2 regions of the Bradyrhizobium yuanmingense genome follow, and region 1 is predicted to be linked to the other one. Evidence: riboswitches for the same ligand, from Rfam matches in the RefSeq annotation. Region 1 holds a riboswitch; the other holds the start of a gene.
What was found. A riboswitch is a leader RNA that binds a small molecule or an ion and turns the genes downstream of it on or off. The one in region 1 is predicted to bind S-adenosylmethionine.
Positions count from the first base shown of each region.

Region 2: linked by a shared signal. The riboswitch ahead of metX (homoserine O-acetyltransferase MetX) and the one ahead of N2605_RS32505 (O-succinylhomoserine sulfhydrylase) in region 1 are both predicted to bind S-adenosylmethionine.

Region 1 is NZ_CP104173.1:6,998,170-7,012,531, forward strand. Features, by position in the region: gene N2605_RS32495 (hypothetical protein) at 1-888, opposite strand, end outside; gene N2605_RS32500 (2'-deoxycytidine 5'-triphosphate deaminase) at 1,083-2,204, opposite strand; SAM riboswitch at 2,301-2,380, shown strand; gene N2605_RS32505 (O-succinylhomoserine sulfhydrylase) at 2,457-3,644, shown strand; gene N2605_RS32510 (SGNH/GDSL hydrolase family protein) at 3,759-4,748, opposite strand; gene N2605_RS32515 (SGNH/GDSL hydrolase family protein) at 4,761-5,540, opposite strand; gene N2605_RS32520 (OpgC domain-containing protein) at 5,540-6,796, opposite strand; gene apaG (Co2+/Mg2+ efflux protein ApaG) at 6,991-7,383, shown strand; gene N2605_RS32530 (Hsp33 family molecular chaperone) at 7,544-8,551, opposite strand; gene argF (ornithine carbamoyltransferase) at 8,721-9,656, opposite strand; gene N2605_RS32540 (aspartate aminotransferase family protein) at 9,656-10,864, opposite strand; gene N2605_RS32545 (GcrA family cell cycle regulator) at 11,324-11,836, shown strand; gene phoB (phosphate regulon transcriptional regulator PhoB) at 12,136-12,843, opposite strand; gene phoU (phosphate signaling complex protein PhoU) at 12,866-13,582, opposite strand; gene pstB (phosphate ABC transporter ATP-binding protein PstB) at 13,594-14,362, opposite strand, start outside.
Region 2 is NZ_CP104173.1:6,832,103-6,846,464, forward strand. Features, by position in the region: gene N2605_RS31655 (MOSC domain-containing protein) at 1-374, shown strand, start outside; gene N2605_RS31660 (TIGR02594 family protein) at 503-1,156, opposite strand; gene N2605_RS31665 (alpha/beta fold hydrolase) at 1,370-2,233, shown strand; gene metW (methionine biosynthesis protein MetW) at 2,350-3,012, opposite strand; gene metX (homoserine O-acetyltransferase MetX) at 3,015-4,217, opposite strand; SAM riboswitch at 4,312-4,391, opposite strand; gene N2605_RS31680 (chorismate mutase) at 4,548-5,396, shown strand; gene hisC (histidinol-phosphate transaminase) at 5,431-6,528, shown strand; gene N2605_RS31690 (prephenate/arogenate dehydrogenase family protein) at 6,525-7,460, shown strand; gene N2605_RS31695 (DUF2125 domain-containing protein) at 7,580-8,764, opposite strand; gene N2605_RS31700 (gamma-glutamylcyclotransferase) at 8,875-9,486, shown strand; gene N2605_RS31705 (lysophospholipid acyltransferase family protein) at 9,559-10,329, opposite strand; gene N2605_RS31710 (YdcF family protein) at 10,341-11,045, opposite strand; gene N2605_RS31715 (cell division protein FtsX) at 11,328-12,296, opposite strand; gene ftsE (cell division ATP-binding protein FtsE) at 12,289-12,948, opposite strand; gene N2605_RS31725 (MJ0042-type zinc finger domain-containing protein) at 13,129-14,007, shown strand; gene N2605_RS31730 (response regulator) at 14,045-14,362, shown strand, end outside.

The sequences.
Region 1 (14,362 bases):
CTGCCGGATCTCGAACGTGCCTTCCGATTGCGTCATCTCGGCCGCATCATCCTGCGCGGCGAGCAGCGCGTTCAGGAACGATGCGAATTCTCGCGCTCCGCCGCGGGTCGTCGCCAGCGCCGCGGCGACCTCGTCGAAATATTGCATGCCGATCAGCTTGCCGGTGAGGTGCAGCAGATAGCCGGCATCCTCCGGGCCGAACAGCTGCACCATCACGGGCGCGGCGGTGCGGACATATTCCATCGCGTAATTGCGATAGGCCTTTTCCAGCCGCGGTCTTGGCCAGCTCGCGACCGGCAAGGCGGGCGCCGTCTTCGCATCGAACAAAGGTGCTTCGAGGTGGCGCGCGAACACGAGGCGCTGGTCGAGCTCGAGCGGATGGTCGTAGAGATGGTAATAGCCTTCGAGCCCGTCCTGGCCGTCGACGCTCTGCTTGGTGCAGACGAAGCCGAGCCTGAGGTCGCCGAGGGCCGCGCCATTGTTGGCGTGCCAGCCGCGCAGCATGGCGCGTGAGACTTCGCCCGGCACGCCACAGATCGCAGTGCCCTTCCAGATCCAGCGCGGCGGCGGATAGCGGATCCAAGCCTTGGTGTCGCTCTCGTACATGTATTCGACATGAACGCCGCCGATCCAGTTGGAGAGATAGTGGTATTGCGCAGCCGCGACCGCCGGCGGCAGATGGTCGATCCCGAGCTTGCTGAGCCCCGGCAGGAAACGCTCCTGCTGCTGGCGACGAAACACGCGGAAGACGAACTCTGCGGCATCCGCCGTGCCGCGGCGCGTGACGACGGTGAGGATCAGCCCGGTGAAACAGGCGTGATAGAGATCGGCGATCGCACGCCAGCGCTTCCATTGCGCTTCCTGCGCGAGGTCTGGTGCGGTGGTCATGTTCGCTCCCGGCTTGTTGTTTTGCGGGAGTGTGTCATCGCGGATCGGGTGACGCAACCGGACGCGCTCTCGGTGTTATCGCCCGCGAAGGCGGGCGATCCAGTACTCCGAGATGGTCATGCTTGAATCGAGAGGCCGCGGCGTACTGGATTCCCCGCCTCCGCGGGGAATGACAGCGGTGGGTGAGGTTGGCACTACACCCTGAAATGCTTGCTGAGCTTCAGGCCTTGCGCCTGGTAATTCGAGCCGATGCGCTGGCCGTACATCGCGTCGGGGCGGGCCAGCATCTTCTCGTAGACGAGGCGGCCGACGATCTGGCCGTGCTCGAGGATGAACGGCACCTCGCGCGAGCGCACCTCCAGCACGGCGCGCGATCCCAGCCCGCCAGCGCCGGCATAGCCGAAGCCGGGATCAAAAAAGCCGGCATAGTGCACGCGGAATTCGCCGACCAGGGGGTCGAACGGCACCATCTCAGCGGCGTAGTCGGGCGGCACCTGCACCGCTTCCTTGGAGGCGAGGATATAGAACTCGCCGGGGTCGAGGATCAGGCTGCCGTCGGGGCGCGCCGAGATCGGCTCCCAGAAATCCTCCACCGCGTAGCCGGCGCGGCGGTCGACATCGACGACGCCGGTGTGGCGCTTGGCGCGATAGCCGACGAAGCCGCTCGCCTTCTCGCCGGAGAGATCGACCGAGACGGCAACGCCGCCCGAGAGATCGGCATCGTCGATGTCGACGAGACGCTCGCTGGCGTGCAGCGCATCGAGCTCGTCGGCATTGAGGATGGCATCGCCGGTGCGGAAGCGCACCTGGCTGAGACGCGAGCCCTCGCGCACCAGCACCGGGAACGTCTTCGGGCTGATCTCGGCATAGAGCGGGCCGTGATAGCCGGCGCCGATCATGTCGAAGCGACGGGTGCCGTCGGCGATCACGCGGGTGAAGACGTCGAGCCGGCCGGTCGAGCTCTTCGGATTGGCGGCAGCGACGATCTCCGGCGGCAGCGCGAGGCTCTCGAGCAACGGCACGATGTAGACGCAGTTGGTCTCGAGCACCGCGCCGTCGGCGAGGCTGAACTCGTGCAGCTTCAGCTCGTCGATGCGCTCGGCCACGGTGGCACCGGGCCCGGGGAGGAAGCTGGCACGGACGCGATAGGCGATGTCGCCGAGGCGCAGATCGAGGCTCGCCGGCTGGATCTGGCTCTCGACGAAGTCGTAGGCGGGCAGGATGAGACCTTCTTCCGCCATCGCCGCTATCATGCGGTCGGGCAGGATACCATTGGCGTCGGCGGCGACCGTGAACGTCAACCGGGGGGTCCTCATCAGGGGCCGAATGCATCCGGACATGCCGGAAATACAAGTCTTTTACGGCTATCCGATGGACGCCTTGACGGAAAGGGCATTGCGGAATATGAGCATCACTTATCCCGTGGTGATTTGAGCCGGCCGGCTTGCAGCCACGTTAAATAAGTCGCTAAACAGGCCGGGGACCTCTGTGATCCCGGCCCGTGGAGATATCCAGGCCGGTTTTTTTGTGACCGTTTTCGCCTCGACGGTCATGTCGGAGAGGGTCCTATGTCGAAGTCGTCTGCTGCCTATCGCCCCGAAACCCGCCTGGTCCATTCCGGCACCCTGCGCTCGCAATATGGCGAGACCTCGGAGGCGCTGTTCCTGACGCAAGGCTATGTCTACGCCAGCGCGGAGGAGTGCGAGGCGCGCTTCAAGGGCGAGGATCCCGGCTTCATCTATTCGCGCTATTCCAACCCGACGATTGCAATGTTCGAGCGCCGCATGATCGAGCTCGAAGGCGCCGAGGCCGCGCGCTCGGCGGCAACCGGCATGGCGGCGGTGACGACTGCGATCCTGGCGCCGCTCAAGGCCGGCGATCACGTGGTCGCCTCCCGTGCGCTGTTCGGCTCCTGCCTCTACGTCATCCAGGACCTGTTGCCGCGCTACGGCATCGAGGCCACGCTGGTCGACGGGCTCGATCTCGACCAGTGGCAACGCGCGCTGAGGCCCAACACCAAGACGTTCTTCCTGGAGAGCCCGACCAACCCGACGCTGGACGTGCTCGACATTCCCTCGATTGCCGAGATCGCGCACAAGGGCGGCGCGCGGCTCGTCGTCGACAACGTGTTTGCAACCCCGATCTGGCAGAGCCCGCTCGCGCTCGGCGCCGACGTCGTCGTCTACTCCGCAACCAAGCACATCGACGGCCAGGGCCGCTGTCTCGGGGGCATCATCCTGTCCTCCGAAGCCTTCATCGCCGAGCACATCCACAATTTCATGCGCCAGACCGGCCCGTCGATTTCGCCATTCAATGCCTGGGTCCTGCTCAAGGGCCTGGAGACGCTGGGCGTGCGCGTGCGCGCGCAGACCGACAATGCCGCGCGCATCGCCGAGGTGCTGGCGAGCCATCCCAAGATCTCGCGACTGGTCTATCCCGGCCGCGCCGATCATCCGCAGGCGGCGCTGGTGAAGAAGCAGATGCGCGGCGGCTCGACGCTGGTCGGCTTCGAGGTGAAGGGCGGCAAGGCGGCGGCCTTCCGTGTGCTCAACGAATTGAAGCTCGCCAAGATCTCCAACAATCTCGGCGACGCCAAAAGCCTCGTCACGCATCCGGCGACCACGACGCATCAGCGCCTCAAGCCGGAAGACCGCGCCGCGCTCGGCATCAGCGAGGGCTTCATCCGCTTCTCGGCGGGGCTGGAGCACGCGGATGACCTGATCGAGGATCTCACCGCGGCGCTGGAGAAGGCGTGAGGGAAGCGAGGTCTCGTAGGGTGGATTAGCCGAAGGCGTAATCCACCTCTGCTGCATCCGCGGAGATAGACAGTGGTGGGTTACGGCTTCGCCTAACCCACCCTACGCACCCTCTCACATCGGCCGGTACGTTCTCACATCCGCGGGCACGCTCACACCGAGCTTGATCTGGCCGACGGAGCGGATGATGTCGTCGCCGAGCAACTGGGCGAAGCAGGCATAGCCCCAATCGTTCATGTGCAGGCCGTCGGCGATGACGAAGCCCTCGACCGGGATCGACTGGTTCTCGTGCCAGTCGCGCATCACCTCGAAGCGCGGGAAAATGCCGACCTTGCGGAGCTCGGCGACGTTGCCGAGCAGCTTGATCATCTTGCCGGCGCTCTCCTTGCGCTGGTTGACGGCCGGCGAATATTGCGGATCGACCAGCACGATGTCGGTGCCGCCGGCGGCCTGAATGCGGTTGATGCCGTCCTCCACCAGCTTGACGGTCTCGCCGGGATCGAGATTGCGCAGCACGGCGTTGGTGCCGACCTGCCAGATCACGAGATCCGGATGCCTGTCGATCACCTGCGTCTGCAGACGCTTCATCATCTCGGGGGCGTCCTCGCCGCCGACGCCGGCATTGATGACGCTGATGTCGGCAGTCGGATAGTGCCGGCGCAGCTGCGCGGCGAGACGATTGGGGTAATTGAACTCCGGCGAGCTCGCGCCGAACCCTTGAGTCGACGAGGAGCCGAACGCGACGATGACGACGGGCTGGCCGGCGGCCAGCTTGCTCGCGACATGCGGCAGCGAGCCCATCGCCTTGGAGCCGCCCTTCGGCGGCAGGCAGGGCACCCGGCTGAAGATGTCGGCGGCGGACTTCGCGACCTCCTTCACCTTGTCGATGGCGCGCGAGGTGACGCCGCGCTGCTCGGGCGACCTCGCGGCGACGGTGGTCTGGGACGGCGCAGCGGGCGCGGGATCAGGCGACTGGGCGGGTGCGGGGGTCGCCGGCTGAGCGGCCGGCGTCTGCGCATGCGCGGCGGGCGTCAGCAACAACAGCACTGCTGTTGCAGGCACGGCCAGCCATGACGTCAGGCAAAAAGGGCGGAGAGAACTCATTAACGCTAGACCTCAATTTTGCTGCTGGGCCGGCTCCAGATGGGCAGCGTCAATCACGAACTGTGCCAACGCCCGGCCAAGGCAATCATGGACCTGCTTCGCCAGCTCAGGCCCGCGGGACGGGTTGAACAGGTCGAACTGGCCCTGTTCATTCCACTGCCGCATGATCGCGAACCGATCGAACAGCGGGATGTCGTGCTCCTGTGCCACGACGCGCATATTATCGAGAAAAGGCTGCGCCGAGATCATGGTCTCGGTGCGCGGGCTATATTGCAAATTCATCAAGACGACGTCCGCCCCTGCCTTTTGCAGCGCAACAACCCCGTCGGTCACCGCGCTACGAAATTCGTCGGGATCGATGGATCGGATAGCATCCACGGTCCCGGTCTGCCAGATGACCAAAGTAGGCGTTTTTGCTTCCATCAGCTTAACGAAGGTGGACGCGGTCTCCTCTGCCGTTTTCTTGCTCTGTATTTCTACGGAGACGTGCACCGGCTCGGAGGGCGGCAGTTTCTCCTTGAGGATCGCCTCCATGCGCGCCGGATAGGAGCTGCTCTCCGACGACGGAATCGTGGTCGAGCGGCTGCCGATCACCAGGATGTCGAGCGGTTTGCCGGCCTTGATCGCCTCGGCGACCTTGGGCAGCTGGCTTTCGCTGGTCAGCAGATAGGACGGCAGTTCGCAGGCCGCAGGCATAGGGGATGCGGCAGACGCGGCATCGCCCGCGCGCGCCGTGGGCGCGGCGAGGTTACCGCATAGCAGGACCAGGCTCAGGAGAACCTTCGCCTTCATCAGCCCCCTCCCGCCAGATCGGCGTTGCCGACGGCGTTTTTGGTTTTCGCACCGCTCTTGTCAGCCACACGCTTGTACCACGAAATGACCCAGGCCACCCCCCACATGATCAGGATTCCGGAGAGGCTAATCAACGCATGCATGACCGGCCCGCCGGAGATTTCGGCGAGGACGAAATGGCCGGCAAAGGCCAGGAAGACGCCGAGGCAGAAGATCTCGAGCGAATGCTGACCACATAGAATCAATGGTCGTAGCCAGCGCGATTTCAAGCCCGGCCAATCGCGGGGCAGGAAGCGTACGGTCAGCGCCGCCAGCGCCAGGAAGTGCGCGAAGCGCAGCACGTCGAGGTCGGTCTTGTCGATCGGATACATCCATTGTTCGATCTGCTTCGGCATGAACTGGGAGAGCTGGGGCACGTACCAGGTCAAGGTCACGTAGAACGCCGCGATGAGATAGGCGATCGAGATCCACATCGTCACGGGCGAGGCCAGGATGCCCGACATGCGACGCGCACCTCCGAGCGCGCACCAGGCACCAAACACGAACAGCAATTGCCAGGCGAACGGATTGAAGGCCCAGAAGCCGTTCGGATAGGCCGACAGGTAAAGGTCGTACTCCCAGGTCACCGCGTAGAGCAGGACCGACAGCCCGAGCGTGACGTCCGGCCGCCATTTCATCGACCACAGGATCAGAGGCAGCGCCAGCATCAGCACGATGTAGAGCGGCAGCACGTCCATGTTGACGGGACGGAAGCGCAGCAGCAGCGCCTGCACGATGACGACGTCGGGCTGCTTGAGGAAGTCCATGATGCCCATCTCTTCGGTGTAGAGCGGGTTCTCGAACCTGGTCGCGACATAGGAGATCTCGGCGAGGAAGATCGTGAACAGGAAGACGTGGGCGACGTAGATCTGCCAGACCCGGCGCAGGATGCGCGCGGTGGCGATGAGAACGCCACTCTCCAGCATGGCCCGGCCATAGACGAAGGCCGCGGTGTAGCCGGAGATGAAGATGAAGATCTCGGTGGCGTCGCTGAGGCCGTAATTGCGGATCGTGAACCAGGTCAGCAGACTGGGCGGCAGATGGTCGATGAAGATCAGCCAAAGCGCGAGGCCGCGGAACAGATCGAGCCGGAGCTCGCGCTCGCCGATGGCGGGCAGCGTGATGGCCGGCGCTGCGGCGCGCGCCTTGGTCCCCGCAGGCTTGGCGCCCGCGGTTCCTGCGATGGTCGATCCCGTCACTTGGTCGGCAATGGTCATCGGGGCCTGGAAACCGTTCCGCAAATCGCGACGTCGAAGCAGTGTAATGGTCCGGCTGTCGTCTCGCAAAGCGTCCGGATCACATCAGGGTGTCTCCCTCGGTGGTGTGCTTTTCCTCCAATTCTGGCGGGACGATGTCGCCAAAGCCGCCGGCGGGGTTTGGTTCCCGAGGCGGATTCGGTATGATGACAGCCATGTACCGCGCCGTGACCCGCCAGATCGAAGTGACCGTCGAGCCGAACTTTGTTCCGGAGCAATCGTCGGCCGACCGCTCGCGCTACTTCTGGTCCTACACCATCGTCATCACCAATTCGGGCGAGGAGACCGTGCAGCTCAAGACGCGGCACTGGATCATCACCGATGCCTCCGGCCGCCAGCAGGAGGTGAAGGGCGAAGGCGTGGTCGGCGAGCAGCCGATCCTCGCCCCCGGCGAACGCTTCGAATACACCTCCGGCGTGCCGCTCTCGACCGCCTCGGGCTTCATGACCGGCCGCTACCAGATGGTCAGCGAAACCGGCGAGCGTTTCGAGATCGACGTGCCGACGTTTTCGCTGGACAGCCCCGACAACAAGCGGGTGTTGAATTAGAGAGGCGAGTTCGCCGTAACCGGGGCATCCAGTACGCCGCGGCCTCTCGTTGCGATCAGCATCGTCTCGGAGTACTGGATCGCCCGATCAAGTCGGGCGATGACACCGCGCGTGTGGCACTGCTCCACTCGACATTGCGAGTGCAGCGACGCGGGTAGGCTCAGGCGTCCTCGACGCCCGCCTCGTGCGGCGTGAACTGATACACCGACGAGCAGAACTCGCAGGTGACGACGACCTTGTCGTCCTTGACCATGGCGGCGCGGTCGTCGTGCGAGAAGCTCTTGAGCATCGCGGCGACCGCATCGCGCGAGCAGGAGCACCGCGCCTCGAGCACCTGCGGATTGAACACGCGCACGCCGCGCTCGTGGAAGAGGCGGTAGAGCAGCCGCTCGCCGGAGAGCTCGGGATCGATCAGCTCGACGTCTTCGACCGTCTCGATCAGCGAGCGTGCCTCGACCCATGCATCGTCTTCCGCGACGCTGTGCACCTCGGTGCCGTCGGGCGCATCGCCGGGATGCAAGTCCGCCTGCCGCGCGCGCTCCGGCGCCTTCGGCAGAAATTGCATCAGCATGCCGCCGGCGCGCCAGCGATGCTTGCCGCCGTCGCTCGAGCGCCACTCCTCGCCGACCGCGAGGCGCACGCGCGTCGGGATCTGCTCGGAGCGCAGGAAATATTCGTGGGCGGCGTCTTCCAGGCTGCCGCCGTCGAGCGCAACCAGGCCCTGGTAACGGCTCATGTCGGGGCCCTGGTCGATGGTCATGGCGAGATGGCCGCGGCCGAGCAGCGTGCCGGAATCCTTGGCCGTGCCCAGGCGCGAGGCATCGAAGCGCGCATAGGCGCGCAGGCGGTCCGGGGCCTTGTAGTCGACCACCAGGAACGACACCGGACCGTCGGTCTGGGCCTGAAGAATGAAGCGGCCCTCGAATTTCAGCGCCGATCCGAGCAGCGTCGTCAGCACGATGGCCTCGCCGAGCAGCTTGCCCACGGCTGCGGGATAATCGTGCTTGGTGAGGATGTCGTCGAGCGCGGGGCCAAGCCGCACCAGGCGCCCGCGCACGTCAAGCGCGTCGACCTCGTAAGGCAGCACGGCGTCATCGATCGGAACCGATGATGGCACGCGAACCGGGCCTTCAGGCCCGGTGTTCATGTCAGGAGACTGGGAAACCATGGCGCTTTATCTGGGGTCGTTCGATGCAAATTGAAAGAGGCACGCCCGCATTCCGTCGTCCGCGGAACGACGAGTGCGTAGCCCGGATGGAGCGCAGCGCAATCCGGGGGGTCTTTCCACGCGTTGAGAACCCCGGATTTCGCTGCGCTTCATCCGGGCTACAAGAAGGCTACTTCACCGCGTCGAAGCACCAGGCCAAGATGCCCTTCTGCGCGTGCAGGCGGTTTTCGGCCTCGTCGAACACGACCGATTGCGGCCCGTCGATCACCTCGTCGGTGACCTCCTCGCCGCGATGGGCCGGCAGGCAATGCATGAACAATGCGTCCGCCTTGGCCAGCGACATCAGCTTGGCATTGACCTGGTAGGGCTTGAGCACGTTGTGGCGGTGCTCGCCCTCCTTGTCGCCCATCGACACCCAGGTGTCGGTGACGACGCAATCGGCGCCGCGCACGGCGGCTTCCGGATCGGTGCCGAGCACGATCGGCGCGCCCGTCGCCTTGATCCAGTCGCGCATGGCCTTTTTCGGTGCGAGCTCCGGCGGCGTTGCGACATTGAGCTGGAATTTGAAGCGCTCGGCGGCATGGGCCCAGGACGCCAGCACGTTGTTGTCGTCGCCGGTCCAGGCCACCGTCTTGCCCTCGATCGGGCCGCGATGTTCCTCATAGGTCATGAGGTCGGCCATCACCTGGCAGGGATGCGAACGCCGCGTCAGGCCGTTGATGACGGGCACGGTGGCGTTGGCCGCAAGCTCCAGCAGCGCATCATGGTTGAGGATGCGGATCATGATGGCGTCGACATAGCGCGACAGAACCCGCGCGGTGTCGGCGATGGTCTCGCCGCGGCCGAGCTGCATCTCGGCGCCGGTGAGCATGATCGCCTCGCCGCCGAGCTGGCGCATGCCGACGTCGAACGAGACGCGGGTGCGGGTCGAGGGACGCTCGAAGATCATCGCCAGCGTCTTGCCCTCGAGCGGCCTGACCGGCTGCTGCGCCTTCTGCTTCGCCTTCATGGCGGAAGAGGCGGCGAGCATGCTCTTGAGCTCCGAGAGCGGCAGCTCGTTGATGTCCAGGAAGTGCTTGGGAGCTTTGTTGGGCGTCGTGCTCATCAGCTTGCCGCCCGCTTGGTCTGGCTGGAGGAGATCGCAGCGCAGGCGCGCTCTAACCGGCCGACGCTGTCCTCGATCTCCGCTTCCGTGACGATCAGGGGCGGCAGGAAGCGCACGACATTGTCGCCGGCCCCGACGGTGAGCAGCTTTTCGGCGCGCAGCGCCGCGACGAGATCGCCCGAGGGCACCACCGCCTTGATACCGATCAGCAGGCCCTCGCCGCGCACCTCGCTGACGATTTCGGGATGACGATCGATCACGGAGGCGAGCTTCTGCTTGAGCAGCAGCGACATCTTCTGCACGTGGTCGAAGAAGCCGGGCTTGAGCATGACATCGAGCACGGCGTTGGCAGCCGAGATCGCGAGCGGATTGCCGCCGAAGGTGGAGCCGTGCGAGCCGGGCCCCATGCCGGCCGCCGCGTCCGCGGTCGCCAGCACCGCACCGATCGGAAAGCCGCCGCCGAGCGCCTTGGCGAGCGACATCACATCCGGTGTGACGCCGGTGCGCTTGTAGGCAAAGAGCTCGCCGGTGCGGCCCATGCCGGTCTGCACCTCGTCGAAGGCGAGCAACAGGCCGCGCTCGTTACAGAGTTCGCGCAGCGCCCTCAGGAAGGCGTGAGGTGCAGAACGAACGCCACCCTCGCCCTGGATCGGCTCGATGAGAATGCCGGCGGTGTGCGGACCAATCGCCTTCTTCACGGCGTCGAGGTCGCCGTGCGGCACCTGATCGAAGCCGTCCATCGGCGGACCGAAGCCCTCGAGATATTTCGCAGAGCCGGTGGCGGCGAGCGTCGCCAGCGTGCGGCCATGGAAGGCACCCTCGAAGGTGATCATGCGGTAACGCTCCGGATGCCCCTTGGAGAAGTGATGGTGGCGCACCAGCTTGATCACGCCTTCCAGCGCCTCGGCGCCGGAATTGCAGAAGAACACGAAGTCCGCAAAGCTCTCATTGCAGAGGCGGCTTGCGAGCTTCTCGCCGTCAGGGCTCTGGAACAGGTTCGACATGTGCCAGAGCTTGGTCGCCTGCTCCTGCAACGCCTTGACCAGCGCGGGATGGACATGGCCGAGCGCATTCACCGCGACACCCGAGGTGAAATCGAGATAGCGATCGCCGTTGGTCGCGATCAGCCAGCAGCCTTCGCCGCGCTCGAAACCGAGGTCGGCCCTGGCGAAAACGGGGAGCAAATGCGGCGCTGCGCTGTTAGTCATGACGTCACTTGAATGTTGCGGACGGTGTGAGGCATGCATTGCGCGACGCACCATCGACCGGCCCCGGAAAACGAAACGTGCCGCCTTTTAAGGGCGGCACGTGGCACTATCTTATGCCTGGCAAGACGGGTGTCAATGCCGCCCGGAAAGCCTCGCGAAACGCTGATTCCGTAGTCTTGCGGTGCCGATTTTGCGGGTTTTTCACCACGGAACATGTGGAAGCGAGTCGGCGGACTCTTGCGCGGGAGTCACGCCATATTGTAGCGTTTGGACTGTCAGATACGACATCTCGTGCAGCAGTTCTGATCCCAGAAGTCCTCATGTACCGGCGTAAACGTTCGGGCGTCTTGAGCGCGCCCGGCGAGCCTTAAGGGATTCTGACGGCACGGGTTTTTCAAGGCTAAAGCATTCGCTGCGAAGGCCCCAGGATGGCAGGCGCGCAGCGAGGGAAAGGGTGCAATGACGGTTTTGACCTGGTCCGATGATCGCGTCGAGCAGCTGAAGAAGCTCTGGGAGGCCGGACTTTCGGCCAGCCAGATCGCGGCGGAGCTCGGCAATGTGACCCGCAATGCCGTGATCGGCAAGGTGCACCGGCTCGGCCTGTCCGGCCGCGCCAAGAGCCCTTCATCGGCAGCGCCGCGGCCGCGCAAGGCACGGCCCGCGCAGCATATGATGCGGGTGACCCGCCCCGTCGCGCGCGGCAACACCGCGTTGGCGCAGGCCTTCGAGGTCGAGTTGGAAGCCGAGCCGGTTACCTACGACAACGTGGTGCCGATGAGCCAGCGGCTGTCGCTGCTGGAATTGAACGAGGCGACCTGCCACTGGCCGGTCGGCGATCCCTCGAGCCCGGATTTCTTCTTCTGCGGCGGCAAGGCGCTCTCCGGCCTGCCCTATTGTGCCCAGCATTCGCGCGTGGCCTATCAGCCCGCAGCGGATCGCCGTCGCGCAGCACCGAAACCGGGCACGCGGTGAGCTTGCGGAATTCCCTGATCGCCAAGCTTTGATCGCCAAGCTTGATCGCCAAGACTGCAGCCGTCATACGATGACGGCTCCCAATCGCCCGGTGTCATCCCCGCGAATGCGGGATCCGTAACCGCGGGGCGCAATCGTTGCGCGAGATGGTCACTCCGAGTCTTCGCCAAACCACGTCCTGTGGCTAATCGCGAAGAGCGCAAGCGCTCGCGCTGAGATCCCGGGCTCACGCTGCGCGCGCCCCGGGATGACGGCCGAGATCGGCGCCGCAGTTCGCCAAACCAGCTGTCGCTGGCGCCTTACGTCTGCTCAGCCTTCGCGAAGCGATCGTCCAGCGCGTAGCCGGCGCCGCGGACGGTGCGGATCGGGTCCTGCTCGCGGCCGAGATTGAGCAGCTTGCGCAGGCGGCCGATATGCACGTCGACGGTGCGCTCGTCGATGTAGATGTCGCGGCCCCAGACGCTGTCGAGCAGCTGCTCGCGCGAGAACACGCGGCCGGGATGCTCCAGGAAGAACTCCAGCAGGCGATATTCGGTCGGACCGAGATCGATCGGCCGGCCCGAGCGCGCCACGCGGCGCTTGTCGCGGTCGAGCTCGATATCGCCATAGGCGAGCACGGTGGCGAGGCGCTCGGGACTCGCACGCCTGAGCAGGCCCTTCACGCGCGCAAGCAGCTCCGGCACCGAGAACGGCTTGACGATATAATCATCCGCGCCGGTCGCGAGCCCGCGCACCCGTTCGCTCTCCTCGCCGCGCGCGGTGAGCATGATGATCGGCAGCTGCTTGGTCTCGGGGCGGGTCCGAAGCCGCCGGCACAGCTCGATGCCTGACAGGCCCGGCAGCATCCAGTCGAGCACGATCAGATCGGGAATGTGCTCCTTGAGGCGGGTGTCGGCGTCATCGCCGCGCATCACCGTCTCGACGTCATAGCCGTCGCCTTCGAGGTTGTAGCGAAGAAGCTCGGTGAGAGCTTCCTCGTCCTCAACCACCATAATGCGTGCGCCCATGTGGTCGTAGCTCCTTAAGTCGTCAGGTGTTCGGCACCGTCGTGGCGAAGGTCGTCATGTCGCCCTTCGGCCGCTTGTCGGTGATCGCCTGGCCCTCGATCATGTAGAACACGGTCTCGGCGATGTTGGTGGCGTGGTCGCCGATCCGCTCGATGTTCTTGGCACAGAACATCAGGTGGATGCAGAACGAGATGTTGCGCGGATCCTCCATCATGTAGGTGAGGAGCTCGCGGAACAGCGAGGTGCAGATGGCGTCGACTTCTTCGTCGCCCTTCCACACCGCCATCGCCGCCGGCAGGTCGTGCGCGGCATAGGCGTCCAGTACCGACTTGACCTGCTGCTGCACGAGGTCGGTCATGTGCTCCAGGCCGCGGAACAGCTTGAGCGGATGGAAATCCGTCTCCAGCGCCGCGACGCGCTTGCCCATGTTCTTGGCGAGATCGCCGATGCGCTCGAGATCGGTCGCAACGCGCATCGCGCCGACGATCTCGCGCAGGTCGACGGCCATCGGCTGGCGGCGGGCGATGGTGAGCACGGCGCGCTCCTCGATGCGCTTCTGCAGCGCGTCGAGCTCGACGTCGGTGGCGACGACGCGCTGGCCGAGCGCGACGTCGCGGCGGATCAGCGCGTCGACGGAATCGACGATCATGCGCTCGGCGATGCCGCCCATCTCGGCGACCAGGCGGGTGAGCTCCTGAAGGTCGCTGTCGAAAGCCTTTACGGTATGTTCAGAACCCATGTTCCGTCTCCTCAGCCGAACCGGCCGGTGATGTAATCCTGCGTGCGCCGATCGCTCGGCGACGTGAAGATCTTGCTGGTGTCGTCGAACTCGATCAACTCGCCGAGATACATGAAGGCGGTCTTGTCGGAAACGCGCGCCGCCTGCTGCATGTTGTGGGTGACGATCGCGATCGTGTAGTTCTCGGACAATTCCTGGATCAGCTCCTCGACCTTGGCGGTCGAGATCGGGTCGAGCGCCGAGCAGGGCTCGTCAAACAGGATCACCTCGGGCCGCACCGCGACGGTGCGGGCGATGCAGAGGCGCTGCTGCTGGCCGCCGGAGAGCGACAGGCCGGAGGCATTGAGCTTGTCCTTGACCTCGTTCCACAGCGCGCCACCGCGCAGCGCCTTCTCGACGCGGTCGTCCATCTCGGACTTGGAGATCTTCTCGTAGAGACGAATGCCGAAGGCGATGTTCTCGTAGATCGTCATCGGGAACGGCGTCGGCTTCTGGAACACCATGCCGACCCGGGCGCGGAGTAGGTTGAGGTCGAGCTTGGGGTCGAGGATGTTGGTATGGTCGAGCAACAGCTGACCGTCGGCGCGCTGGCCCGGATAGAGATCGTACATCCGGTTGAAGATGCGCAGCAGGGTGGACTTGCCGCAGCCGGACGGGCCGATGAACGCCGTGACGCGGTTGGTGCCGAGCGCCAGGTTGATGTTCTTCAGCGCGTGGTGGTCGCCGTAGTAGAAGTTGAGGTTGCGCGCCGTGACCTTGGCGGGCGCCTCGGGCAGGGGC
Region 2 (14,362 bases), 170 kb from region 1:
TCGCCCGCAAGGTCGTCTCCATCATCAATCTCGACAGCGTCCGCGCCATCGAGACCATGCTCGGCGGCGTCGCCGTGCATCCGCTGCGCTTCCGCGCCAATCTCTACGTGAAAGGCTGGCCGGCCTGGTCGGAGCTCGACCTCGTCGGCCAGACGCTCGCGATCGGGCAGGCCAGACTGAAGGTGATCAAGCGCATCGTCCGCTGCCCGGCCACCAATGTCGACCCCGAGACCGCCAAGCGCGATCTCGAAATCCCTCCCACGCTCTCGCGCCATCTCGGCCATATGGACTGCGGCATCTATGCCGAGGTGATCGCCGACGGTGACGTCGGCGTCGGCGATGTGGTGGCGGTGGAAGAGCCGAAGCTGCTGTGAGCTAACTCCGCTGCCGTAGGGTGGGCAAAGGCGCTCTTGCGCCGTGCCCACCATCTCGTCGAGCGGAGGGAGGTGGTGGGCACGCTTCGCTTTGCCCACCCTACGAGACCGTCGCTACAGCTCCACCGTCAGTTCGGCATCACATACGCATAAATCTTGCCGCGCGAGACCGGGGCTTCGCGGACTCGGTTGCCGTTGTTGCCGGAGATCATGATCGGATTGCCCTGCGCGTCGATGCCGGTGATGATGCCGACATGACCGCCGCGGCGGCCGCGCGACATCACGGCGATGGCACCGACCTGCGGTCCGGAGATGCGCGTGCCGTAGCGCGCGAACGAGCTCGCCATGTCGGAGCCGGTGCCCCGATGGCCGGTATGCTCCAGCACCATGTTCATGAAGCGCGCGCACCACAGGCGGCCGCGCCCGGTCGGATTGCCGCCGATATGGCGGCGTGCCTCGGAGACGAGACCCGATCCTCCGCTGAAGCCTCCGTTCATGCCGGCACCGCTGGCATTGGCATTCGGATCATAGCTCGCCTGGGTGTCGGCGAAGCCGCTTGCCTGCAATTGCGCCGCGCTGCGCTCGAAGCGCGAACTGCGGGCATGATGGGCATAGTGACGGTGGTGATGATGTCTGGCGTGATGCACGTAACCGTGCCGCTCTGCGCTATGACGATGATACGGCCGTGCCGAGGCCGGAGAAACGAACACGGCGAAGGCCGCGAAGAACAGCGCCAGCGCGACAACACAACGCGACAGGCGAGACGCAAACAACTCGAACATTCTTCATCCTTCTTGACACCCCCACTTCCCGCCGGCCCGTGCAATGGCCGACATCCGTTTGGCCGTTAAGCCGCCCGATGTGGCGAGAAAAAGACGCAACGCCCGCGAATGGCTGCAATGATTTTGTGTTCGTGCTCGGCGCTGCTGCCGCATTGCCGACAACAGAATTAACTGCGATCCTCGAACACGGCTTGAAACAGAGGGAAACGGTTAATGCCCCATGCCACGACCAGGGACGGCGTCCGCATCTATTTCGAGGAGGCGGGCCAGGGAACGCCGATACTTTTTCTGCACGAGTTCGCGGCGGACTACACCAATTGGGAGCCGCAGATGCGCTACTTCTCGCGTGGCCATCGCTGCATCACCTATTCGGCGCGCGGCTACACGCCGTCGGACGTGCCTGACGGCGAGGTCTACACCTACACGCATTTCTACACCGATGCGCTTGCGGTGCTCGATCATCTCGGCATCGAGCGCGCGCATCTCGTCGGTCTTTCGATGGGCGCCTATTCCTCGTTGCAGATCGGGTTGAACGCGCCGCAGCGCGCACTGTCGATGACGCTGGCCGGCGTCGGCTCCGGCTCGGAGCTCGAGAACCTGGAGACCTGGCGCACGCAGTGCCGCGCCAATGCCGAGCAGTTCGAGACGCTGGGATCGGTGGAAGTCGCGAAAGTCACGCGCGAGGCGCCGAGCCGGATTCCGTTCCTGGTGAAGGATCCACGCGGGCATGCCGATTTCTACGCCGCACTGGCGCGGCACGATGCCCTGGGATCGGCGCGCACCATGCGCGGATTCCAGGGCGGCCGTCCCTCGATCTACACGATGACGGACGCGATCAGAGGCGCGGCAACACCCGCGCTGATCATCTGCGGCGACGAGGACGAGCCTTGCGTGGGCGCCAGCCTATTCCTGAAGAAGCACCTGCCCGCGGCGGGGCTCGCGATGTTTCCGAAGTCCGGCCACGTGCTGAACCTGGAGGAGCCCGCGCTGTTCAACGAGAGTGTCGAGCGGTTCGTGACGCTGGTGGAAGCAGGACGTTGGCCGGTGCGGGACCCGCGGTCGCTGGTTTCCCACTAGCTGTCATTCCGGGATGCGCCGAAGGCGCAGGCCCGGAATCCATCGGGCTGCAGGCGCTGTTGGACGATGGATTCCGGGCTCGATGCTTCGCATCGCCCCGGAATGACGGAGGGAAACTACTTCCCCCCGCCGCGGCTCAGCAAGAACACCGCCTGCTCGCCGAACATGTTCCACACCCACCAGGGCAGGTTCAGCGGCACCGGGCGGCCGTAGAGATCGAGCGCGACTGAGCGCTCCATCTTCACGTTGATCTCATCGCAGAGCTGCACGAAATCCTTGATGGTGCAAAAATGGATGTTGGCGGTGTCGTACCAGGTCGCCGGCAGATTCTCCGTGCGCGGCATGTGGCCGCCGATCAGGAGCTGGAGTCGCATCTTCCAGAACCCGAAATTCGGGAACGAGACGATGGCGCGGCGGCCGATGCGCAGCAGGTTCTCCAGCACGACCTTCGGCTGCCGCGTCGCCTGCAGCGTCTGCGACAGGATCACGTAGTCGAAGGCATCGTCCGGATAGTTGACGAGATCGGTGTCGGCATCGCCCTGCACCACCGCGAGCCCCTTGGCGACGCAGCGGTTGACGCCCTCGCGCGACAATTCGATGCCGCGGCCGTCGATGCCGCGGGTCTCCAGCAGCTGAAGCAGATCGCCGTCGCCGCAGCCGACGTCGAGCACCTTCGAGCCCGGCTTGACCATCTCGGCGACCAGCCGATGATCGGCGCGATAATCACCGGACGGCCTGGCCGCAACGCCGTCCAGCGGCAGCACTTCCTGCACGGACATCGCTAACGGTCCTCGAGGTTGAGCCCGCGCGCCTTGCCAGCCGATTGCAGGAAGGCGCGGGAGATGTCGAAGAATTCGGGCACGTCGAGCAGGAAGGCGTCGTGGCCGCGATCGGTCTCGATCTCGGCGAATGACACGCGCGCGCTCGAAGCGTTCAGCGCGTGCACCAGCGCGCGCGATTCCGCGGTCGGAAACAGCCAGTCGCTGGTGAAGGAGACCACGCAGAAGCGGGTCTTGATGCCGGCGAACGCCTTGGCCAGCACGCCGCCATGGTCGGCGCCGATGTCGAAATAGTCCATCGCCCGCGTCAGGTAGAGATAGGAATTGGCGTCGAACCGCTCGACGAAGGACGAGCCCTGGTAGCGCAGATAGGATTCGACCTGGAAATCGGCGTCGAACGAGAAGGTCGGCAGCTCGCGGTCCTGCATGCGCCGGCCGAACTTGCGGTGCAGCGCCGCGTCCGAGAGATAGGTGATGTGCGCCGCCATCCGCGCCACCGCGAGCCCGCGATGCGGATGGATCCCGCGATCGGCATAGCCGCCGCCATGCCAGTCGGGGTCGGCCATCACGGCCTGGCGGCCGAGCTCGTGGAAGGCGATGTTCTGCGCCGAGTGCCGCGTCGCGCAGGCGATCGCCAGCGCGGAGTACACGCGGCTAGGATAGGCCGCGGTCCATTGCAGCACCTGCATGCCGCCCATCGAGCCGCCGACGACGGCAAACAGCGTGTCGATGCCGAGCCGGTCGATCAGCATCGCCTGCGCGCGCACCATGTCCGGAATGGTGATGACGGGGAAGTCCAGGCCCCAGACCTTGCCGGTGGCGGGATTGATCGACGCCGGCCCGGTCGAGCCCATACAGCCGCCGATCACGTTGGAGCAGATGATGAAGTAGTGCTTGGGATCGATGGGTCGGCCGGGACCGACCAGCGTCTCCCACCAGCCCGGCTTGCCGGTGACGGGATGTACGTTGGCGACATGCTGGTCGCCGGTCAACGCATGACAGATCAGCACGGCGTTGGAGCGATCGGCATTGAGCTCGCCATAGGTCTGGTAGGCGATCTGGAACGGGGTGAGATCGACGCCGCAATCGAGCCGCAGCGGCTGCTCGGTGCCGAAATGCGCAACCAGCGAGCTTGGATGATCCACCTCGTGCGACCGCTCGTCGGCGCTGATCGCAGGACTCGGTATCGACTTGACGCTACCCATCTCGGACATCGACCTCGTTTGCGACTGGCTGCTCGACCGCGCCGCTGACATCAGGCCATGAAAAACCCGGCCTGAACGATAGGTTCGGCCGGGATCGGAAGCGTCCCCGGCCTGTTTAGCGAGTTTTTTAACGTGGCTGCAAGCCGGCCGGCTCAAATGACCACGGAACGGGCAAAAGCTACCGTCTTGGGCGGTTTTCGTCAAGTCGCGGCCCGGATCGGCCCAATTCGCCTCTGCCGCGACGCCCGCAAAGCACGTCATTTCTCTTTGCTTTCGCCGCCCCGACTGCCTAATCAGGATATCCCCCACCGGAACGATCGACGACCAGACATGTCCCAACGTCCGCCCGCGCCACCATCGCTTCAGGAACTGCGCAAGGAGATCGACGCGATCGACGAGGGCATGCATCGCCTCCTCATGCAGCGCGGCGAGATCATCGATCGCCTGATCCAGGTGAAGCAGACCCAGGAGGTCGGCTCGGCGTTCCGTCCCGCGCGCGAGGCTGCCATGATGCGCGAGATCGTGCAGCGTCATCGCGGCATCCTGCCGCTCGACACGGTCGAGAGCATCTGGCGCGTCATCATCTCGACCTTCACTTACGTACAGGCGCCGTTCTCGGTGCATGCCGACATCTCGGCCAGCGAGGCGGCGATGCGCGATTCCGTGCGCTTCAATTTCGGCTTCACCGTGCCTTACGTCGCGCATTTCAGCGCACAGGCCGCGGTCGAGGCGGTAGCGAAATCCAAGGGTGATCTGGCAATGGTCTCGGCGACCTCGAGCCGCACGCCATGGTGGCTGGAGCTGGAGGCCGACGGCGCACCGAAGATCATCGCGCGGATGCCCTTCATCGAGCGTGCCGATCATCCGGCCGCCTTGCCGGTGTTCGCGATCTCGCGCGTCGCCGACAGCGCCCTGGTGACGGAGGTCGAGACCTTCAGCGTGCGCGTCTCGGGATGGAACGCCGAGGTCGCCCGCGCGCTGTCGCCGCTCGCCGAGATCGTGGCCGTGCCTGATACCGCCTTCGACGGCGCGGCGCTCTTGGTCTCGGTCACCGGCGCGACCAGCATCGACAAGATCAGGGCTGCCCTGATCGAGGCGGGGGCCTCGGTGCGCTCTGTGGCCCTCGTCGGCAGCCACGCAACGCGCTATACGGTGCCCCCGACCGGGCCGAAATCGTAAAATCGCGAGCAGCCCAGCCTATCCGGAGTCCAAGATGTCCCGCCCCGTGCCGAATCCCGGCATTCTCGATATTGCGCCCTACACGCCCGGCAAGAGCCCGGTGCCAGAGCCGGGCCGCAAGGTGTTCAAGCTCTCGGCCAACGAGACGCCGTTCGGGCCCTCGCCCAAGGCGATCGAGGCATTCAAGCGCGTGGCAGATCATCTGGAAGACTATCCGGAAGGCACCTCGCGCGTGCTGCGCGAGGCGATCGGCCGCTCGTTCGGGCTCGATCCCAATCGCATCATCTGCGGCGCCGGCTCGGACGAGATCCTCAATCTGCTCGCGCACACCTATCTCAGCCAGGGCGACGAGGCGATCTCGACGACACACGGCTTCCTGGTCTACCCGATCGCGACGATGGCGGTCGGCGCCAGGAACGTCATCGCCCAGGAGACCAACCTCACCGCCGACGTCGACGCCATCCTGAAGGCCGTGACGCCGAAGACGAAGCTGGTCTGGCTCGCCAACCCCAACAACCCGACCGGCACCTATCTTCCGTTCGACGAGGTCAAGCGGCTGCGCGCCGGCCTGCCCTCGCACGTGCTGCTGGTGCTGGACGCCGCCTATTGCGATTACGTCTCGCGCAACGACTATGAGATGGGGATCGAGCTTGTCGCCACCACCGAGAACACGGTGGTGACGCACACCTTCTCCAAGATCCACGGTCTTGCCGCGCTGCGCATCGGCTGGATGTTCGGGCCCGAGCACGTCATCGACGCGGTCAATCGCATCCGCGGTCCCTTCAACGTGTCGACGCCGGCGATGTATGCCGCGGTCGCCGCGATCGAGGATACCGCGCATCAGGCGATGTCGAAGCAGTTCACCGAGACCTGGCGCAACTGGCTCACCGAGGAGATCGGCAAGCTCGGGCTGAAGGTGACGCCGAGCGTCGCCAATTTCGTGCTGATCCACTTCCCGACCGATAAGGGCAGGACCGCCGATGACGCCGATGCCTTCCTGACCAGGCGGGGGCTCGTGCTGCGCGGCTTGAAGAATTACGGCCTGCCGCATGCGCTGCGCATGACCATCGGCACCGAGGAGGCCAACCGCCTCGTCGTCGAAGGCTTGCGCGACTTCATGGGCGGCAAATGAGCGCGCAGGCGCACTTCCAGCGCGTGGCGCTGATCGGCTTCGGCCTGATCGGCGGCTCGATCGCCCGCGCTGCGAAGCTCCAGGGGCTTGCCGGTGAAATCGTCACCACCGCACGCTCGGAGAAGACACGCGCGCGTGTCGCCGAGCTCGGCATCGTCGATCAGGTGGTGGCGACCAATGCGGAGGCCGTGAGGGATGCCGATCTCGTCATCCTCTGCATTCCCGTCGGCGCCTGCGGACCCGTAGCGCAGGAGATCGCGCCGCATCTCAAGCCGGGTGCGATCGTCTCCGACGTCGGCTCGGTCAAGGGCGCTGTGGTCCGCGACATGGCCCCGCATCTGCCGGGCGGCATTCATTTCGTGCCGGCGCATCCGGTGGCGGGCACCGAGCATTCCGGCCCGGATTCGGGCTTTGCCGAGCTCTTCATCAACCGCTGGTGCATCCTGACCCCGCCTGATGGCAGCGACGCAGCGGCGACCGATCACCTGCGCGCGTTCTGGGCGGCGATGGGCGCCAAGGTCGAGGTGATGACGCCGGATCATCACGACCTCGTGCTCGCCATCACCAGCCACCTGCCGCATCTGATCGCCTACACCATCGTCGGCACCGCCGACGAATTGGCGCAGGTGACGGAATCCGAGGTGATCAAATTCTCCGCCGGCGGTTTTCGCGATTTCACCCGCATTGCGGCGTCCGATCCGACGATGTGGCGCGACGTCTTCCTCGCCAACAAGGAGGCCGTGCTGGAGATGCTCGGCACCTTCACCGAGGATCTCGCCAAACTCACCCGCGCGATCCGCCGCGGCGACGGGGAGGCGCTGTTCGACCACTTCACCCGCACCCGCGCCATCCGCCGCGGCATCGTCGAGATCGGCCAGGATTCCGCCGCGCCCGATTTCGGCCGCCAGCATGGCGCGCTGAAGAAGCCGTGAGCCTGTAGCCCGGACAAAGCTGCGTAGCCCGGATGGAGCACAAGCGTAATCCGGGACAGTGCCAGCTGTGATCAAGAACCCCGGATTGCGCTGCGCTCCATCCGGGCTACGGGAGCCAACTAATACAGCGGCGGGATCTGGCCGACCTTGACCGGGCCGAGCAGCACGGCACCGTCGACGAATTTCAGCGGGAAGCTCCGCGCTTTCTTGCCTTCCAGCGTGCTCTCGGTACCGATCGAATTGATGCCGGCGGCAACGCCGGCATTGGCGTTCTGCTTGATGACCTTGCCGAGGCCCGGCACGGCGCGGTCGAGCGCGCCGAACAGATTATTCAGGTCCTGCGACTTCACGCCGGGCGCGAGGCGATCGAGCGTTGCCTGCGGTACGCCCTCCTCCAGCATCTTCTCGATGCCGAGCGCCGGGATCACGCGCTCGAGGCCGGTCACCGTCATCTGCAATTCGCCGTCGAGCCGGCCGTTGGGCGACAGGCCGAGCGTGCCGGCCGCGACCGCGATCATCTCGCCCTGTTGAATGCGCGACTGCACGATCTCGATGTGACCGCCGGCGGCCTGGATCTCGCGGAAGCGCTGCGGCCACGGTTTGGGCGTGAGGTCGGAGAGGCCGGTGATCTTGGCGCGGGTGTCCGCCTCGAACGGCTCGGCGAGCAGCGGATGCACGCCCTGGATGCTGCCCTGCGCGACATGGAGCACGGTCTCGATCACCGGATGATCGGCCGGCGAGCCATCGGCAAGGCGCCCGTGCAGCTCAACCTGCTTGGCGCGCGCAAGCGGCACCTGCACGCTGCCATCGAGACGGTTGAGGCTGGGGTCGTCGAACACGATGGAAGCGCGATCCGGCACAGCCGGCAGACCCGCCACACTGGCGCGGCCCTTGCTCCAATTCACGGTGAAGGTGTTTTGCGTAATGCCGTCGATCAGCGTGGCGGGCGCTGCGAATTCGGCGATGATGCGCTTGGGGTCGTAGACCTGGGCCACGACCAGGATGTTGTCGAGCTTGGCCGTGAACGGCGTCTTGCTCGCGTTCTGCGAGACCAGGGCGACGCTGGCGCCGGAGCACTGGACCTCGAAGCGGAACGGGAAGCCGGCGATCGAGCGCTTGGCACAATCATAGATGCGGCCGGCCTTGGCCTCCTGCGCCCGCCAGGCGTCGGCGACGATTTCGGCCTGCCACGCCGCATAGAACCAGAAGCAGGTCCAGCCGACGGCGAGGACCAGGACGAGAACGGGGGCGATGAAAAGGCCCCAGCGGGAGCGGCGGCCAGTGGCAACGGTCATATTGGACATGCGGCGACCCTTTGACGCCAGATTCAGGCAAATGTAAGCGGGGCGGGCCTGCGACGAAAGGCGCAGAAATCGCTTCGCTTGGGCGCAGGGTTCTGGTAGCCGTCCCCGAAATGTCCGAAATCACCCTCCCCTCCGTCACCACAGCCAAGGGCGACCTCTGGGTGTTCGGCTACGGCTCGCTGATGTGGCGGCCGGGCTTCGATTTCGAGGAGCGCGTCCCGGCGCGGCTGGTCGGCGAGCATCGCGCGCTCTGCGTCTATTCCTTCGTGCATCGCGGCACGCCGGAGAAGCCGGGCTTGGTGCTCGGACTAGACCGCGGCGGCGCCTGCCGCGGCATCGCCTTCCGCGTCGCCGAGAAGAACCGTGCCGAAGTGGTCGCATATTTGCGCGCACGCGAGCAGGTCACCTCGGTCTATCGCGAGGTGATGCGCTCGGTGTGGCTGGAGAACGATGCACGCCAGCGCGTCGCCGCTCTCGCTTACGTCGTCGACCGCGGTCATGTGCAATATGCCGGCCGCCTCTCGCTGGCCGAGCAGCACCGCCATGTCGTCCAGGGCCACGGCCAGTCCGGCGCCAACCGCGACTACGTCACCGCGACGGTGAAGGCGATCGAGGCCGAAGGCTTTCGCGACACGCAGCTGCATCAGCTTGCATTGATGCTGCACGGTGATGCGCATTCCCTGCACGCGGCGGCTCGGGACCAGGATCGGGAAAGCCGCTAAAGCATGATCCGGAAACGTGCGAAGCGGTTTTCCGAAAAGATCATGCGTAATTCATCCCAATCTCATCGCGCTTTAGCCGGTCGGCGCGTAGCTCGGCGCCGAGCCGATCAACTGCTCCTGCTCCTTCCGTCCTGCTTCGACGAGCCGGGCGGTCGCGTCCTCGATCGCCGCTTGCACGCGTGCGAGAAACTCGTCCTTCGGCAGGCCCGGCGGCAACGGTTCGAGAAACTCGACCACCAGCGTGCCCGGATAGCGCATGAAGGTGCGGCGCGGCCAGAACAGGCCGGAATTGAGCGCGATCGGCAGGCACGGCACGCCGCAGGAGGAATAGATCTGCGCAAAGCCGGTCTTGTAATCGGGCGGCGCGCCCGGCGCACGGCGCGTGCCTTCCGGAAAGATCACGAGCTGCTTTCCACTGCGCACCGCCTCGCGCGCGCGCCGCGTCATCTCGAGCAGCGCCTTCACGCCGGCATTGCGGTCGATCGCGATCATCCCGGTCTTGACCAGGAACTGACCGAACACCGGGATCTGCATCAGCTGGCGCTTGAGGATGAAGATCGGCCGGTTGAAGAAACCCGGCAGCACGAAGGTCTCCCAGAACGACTGATGCTTGGCCACGATCAGCAGCGGTCCTGTCGGGATCTTCTCCACCCCGCGGAATTCCACCTTGATGTTGCATACCAGGCGCATCAGGACCAGCGTGGCCTTGGCCCACCATTGCGCCACCGTCAGCATGGCGCGCGGCGGCAATGCAAAGGTCGGCAGCGCAACGATCGCCAGACAGACCAACACGGCATAGAACAGCACGTTGAATACGAGCGATCGCAGGAAAATCAGGAACATCGATGGTCCGATCAATTGGCCTGCGCGGTGGCGGGCCGCTTCGGTTGCTGACCTGCAGGCTGCTCCGACATCTCGGGCCAAAGGTCAATCCCGAAATCCTCCAGCCGCACCCTGAGCTCGGCCGCAACGTACTTGACGTATTCGGACAGGAGCAGCCGCAGCGTCGAGCCTGAGATCCACCACGGCTCCTCGCGCCATTTTTCGCCGACCACCGCGAACGGGATCAGCGTCGTCCGCGGCATCGCATGCGAGAATTCCACCAGCGCGCGCGGCATGTGATAGTTCGAGGTGACCACGATCAGAGACGTAAACCGGCGTCCCTCGGCCCAGCGCCGCGCCTCCGCCGCGTTGCCGCGGGTCGTGAGCGCGGTGCGGTCGAGGTCGACGCAACAGGTCATGAAGGACTGATTCTCCGGCAAGGTGCGGGAGATGTCGTTCGCCGTCGAGGTCGGATGCACGCCGGAAATCAGGAGCCGCCTGCCGTAGCCGGCAGCCAGCAGCTCCATCGCGTCCGATACCCGCGAGGAGCCGCCGGTCAGGACCACGATGCCGTCCGCCTTGCGATCGGGTACTTTCTCGGCCCCGCGCAATTGCGCCAGGAACGCAATGAAGCCCGCCGCCGCGCCGACGAAGGCGAGCGCGATCGTCGACACGATTGCCGCGCGCAGCCAGCCGCGCGGCAGTTTCGGCGATCGATCGTCGGTCGGCGAGCTCATGCGATGTCGGTGATCCCTTCCCGATCTGATTTTATGACGTTTTGAGGCGAAGTGGAGTCCGGTTTCTTCACCCTCTCCCCTTGTGGGAGAGGGTCGCATAGGCGGCCGCCGGCCGCCGTTCTTAAGAATGCCGATGCTTTGCATCGGCTATGGCGAAAGCGGCGAGACGGGTGAGGGGTTCTCTCCGCGCATTCACCTCGACATCTGTACGCGTGGACAGAACCCCTCCTCCGGCGCTTCGCGCCACCTTCTCCCACAAGGGGAGAAGGGAAGAAAAGAAACTCAATCAACATCATTCAATGTCGCGAACAGCGTTTGGCGCGAGGCGACTGCGGTAATGGCGCCGATCAGGACGGCCTGAACCGCGAGCACGATGTAGCCGGAAGGGCGCAGCGAGAAGGTGCCGAGCAGCGCGGCGAACTGGTCGCCGACGGGAGTCCCGGAAAACCAGCCTGCGATGGACTCGGAGAAGCCGAACATCAGCATGGCGGCACCGCCGCCGATCACGCCGCCCTCCAGGCCCAGCCTGAGGAAATGACGCAGGAAGTGGTTGGCGATGTAGCGGTCGCCGGCGCCAACGAAATGCAGCACCTCGACGATCGGACGGTTCGCCGCCATTGCGCCGCGCGTCGCGAACGACACCGAGATGATGGTTGCGACGATGACGAGCGCGAGGATGCCGAGGCCGGCCAGCACGGTGGCGTTCGTCATCAGGCGCATGCGCTCGATCCAGGCGCGGTGATCGTCGACGCTGGCGCTAGGGGCGACCTGCGCCACGCGCGCGCGCAAGGCGCCGAGATCGAGCGGCGTGCCCGGCTGCACGCGCGCGATGATCATGCGCGGCACCGGCAGATCGTCCATCGACAGGCCGGTGCCGAGCCAGGGCTCGAGCAGCTTGCCGCTCTCGTCCCTGGTGAACGGCTTGACCTCGACGATACCGGCTTGCGTGCGCATCGCTTCCGCCACGGCGGCGGTGTCGCGCTCGAGATCGCGGCCGGCCTGCGGACGAATCTGGATGGTGATTTCGCTCGCGACATCCGATTGCCATTCGGCGGCGGAGGCACTCACCAGCAGCACCGTGCCCGTGGCCATCGAGGCGAGGAACGTCATGATGGCGACCACCGCGAGCAGCGCTCTGCCGTGGATCGAGGCGCGCGGCACGATCGGCGACATGTTGCGCGCCTTGGCCGGAAGCTGCGGACGCTCCTGCCCGAGATCGACCAGCACGCCGCGCTCGTCCAGCCTACTCATAGACGTGCAGCCGTCCCTGGTGCAGCACCAGGCGCCGCGCCTCGTACTGGTCCATCAGGCCGACGTCGTGGGTGGCGATGATGACGGCGGTGCCTGATTTGTTGAGCTCGATGAAGAGTCGCAGCAGGCGGCGGCCGAGCGTCGGATCGACGCTGCCGGTCGGCTCGTCCGCGAGCAGCAGCTGCGGCCGCGAGATCACGGCGCGCGCGATCGCGGCGCGCTGCTTCTCGCCGCCTGACAGGATCGGCGGCAGCGCGTCCATGCGGTCGCCGAGGCCGACCCAGCGCAACAGATCGATCACCTCCTTGCGGTAGCTCGACTCGCTGCGGCCCATGACGCGGAACGGCAGCGCGACGTTCTCATAGGTCGTCATGTGATCGAGCAGGCGGAAATCCTGTAGCACGATGCCGATGCGCTTGCGCAGGTCTGCGATCTCGTCCTTGCCGAGCTGCGAGATGTCGTGGCCGAACAGGTTGACGAGGCCCCGCGTCGGTCGATGCGACAGGAACAACAGGCGCAGCAGGGACGTCTTGCCGGCACCTGACGGCCCGGTGAGAAACTGGAAGGAATGCGCGGGGATCTGGAAGGTGAGGTCGCGCAAAATCTCCGGCCCCAGACCGTAACGCAATCCGACATTTTCGAACCGAACCAAGCTCAGCTCCGTTCGAGAGGGGGCGCGGGCCGCATTGCGGCGGTCCGCCATACGCGATCAACGGGTTTTGCCGCCGTTATGGTTTCCGGTTCGTTAACGGTCGCCCAGTAGCATAAGGGGCGCCCGGTCTCCGCGACCGTGGCATCGTCAAGACCTTCGTTCATGCATCAAGGCTCGTCCATGCATATCGTCTGCCCCCATTGTATGACATCCTACGCCATCAAGCTCGCGAGCCTTGGGGCGAACGGGCGGGCGGTCCGCTGCTCCCGCTGCAAGGAGACCTGGATCGCCCACGCCGAGGATGCCATCGAGGAGGCGTCCGTTCCGGCCATGGCCGCGGCCAGCCGAGCCGACGACCAGTCCGACCTCGCCGAACAATGGAACTCCTATGCCAAGGACGACGGCGCCACTGATACGCCGGTCGTCGATAGTCCCTCGATCGCCAGCGACTGGCCGGATGAGGAGACCCGCGAGACCGAGGACGAATGGTCGGCAGCGGCCCGGCAGGCCGAAGAGGAGGCCGCCGGCGCGCAACACCAGTCCTGGTTCCGCAGCCTGTTCCCCCGCCGCGGCGCGCGGGTGAGCCGCCCGGTCGCCACCACAGCTCCGCGCAAATCCTATCTTGGCCTGCCGACCGCCTGCGCCGCGATGGGCGCGCTGGTGCTGGCACTGGTGCTCTGGCGCGGCGACGTGGTGAGGCTGCTGCCGCAGACGGCAGCGTTCTACAAGATGGTCGGGCTCGAGGTGAACTTGCGGGGTCTCGCCTTCAAGGACGTCAAGCTCTCCAGCGAGACCGTGGACGGTAAACAGGTGTTGGTGATCGAGGGCGTCATCGTCGGCGAGGGCAAGAAGCCGCTCGACATTCCGCGGCTGCGTTTTGCCGTGCGCGACGCCCAGGGCGCGGAGATCTATGCCTGGAATGCGGTGCTGGAGCAGACCGTGCTGCGGCCAGGTGAGCGCGCCTTCTTCCGCTCGCGCCTGGCCTCACCGCCGCCGGAAGGCCGCAACATCGACGTTCGTTTCTTCAACCGGCGCGACATTGCCGGCGGCAGCGTATAATCGCCCCCCAGGGGAGGTTGATACCAAGGTTCGTCTCATGCCGAAGATCTTGATTGCCGACGACGAGGATTCGATGCGCGCGCTGGTGGCGCGCGCCATTGCCATGGACGGCCACGAGACCGTCACCGCCCAGGACGGCGCAGAGGCGCTGGAGATCCTGACCCGCGAGGATGGCGCCTTCGACCTGTTGCTCACCGACATCCAGATGCCGGTGATGGACGGCATCGCGCTGGCGCTCTCCGCGGCGCGCGATTTTCCCGACCTGACCATCCTGCTGATGACCGGCTTTGCCGACCAGCGCGAGCGCGCCTCGAACCTGAACGCGCTGGTGCATGACGTCGTGACCAAGCCGTTC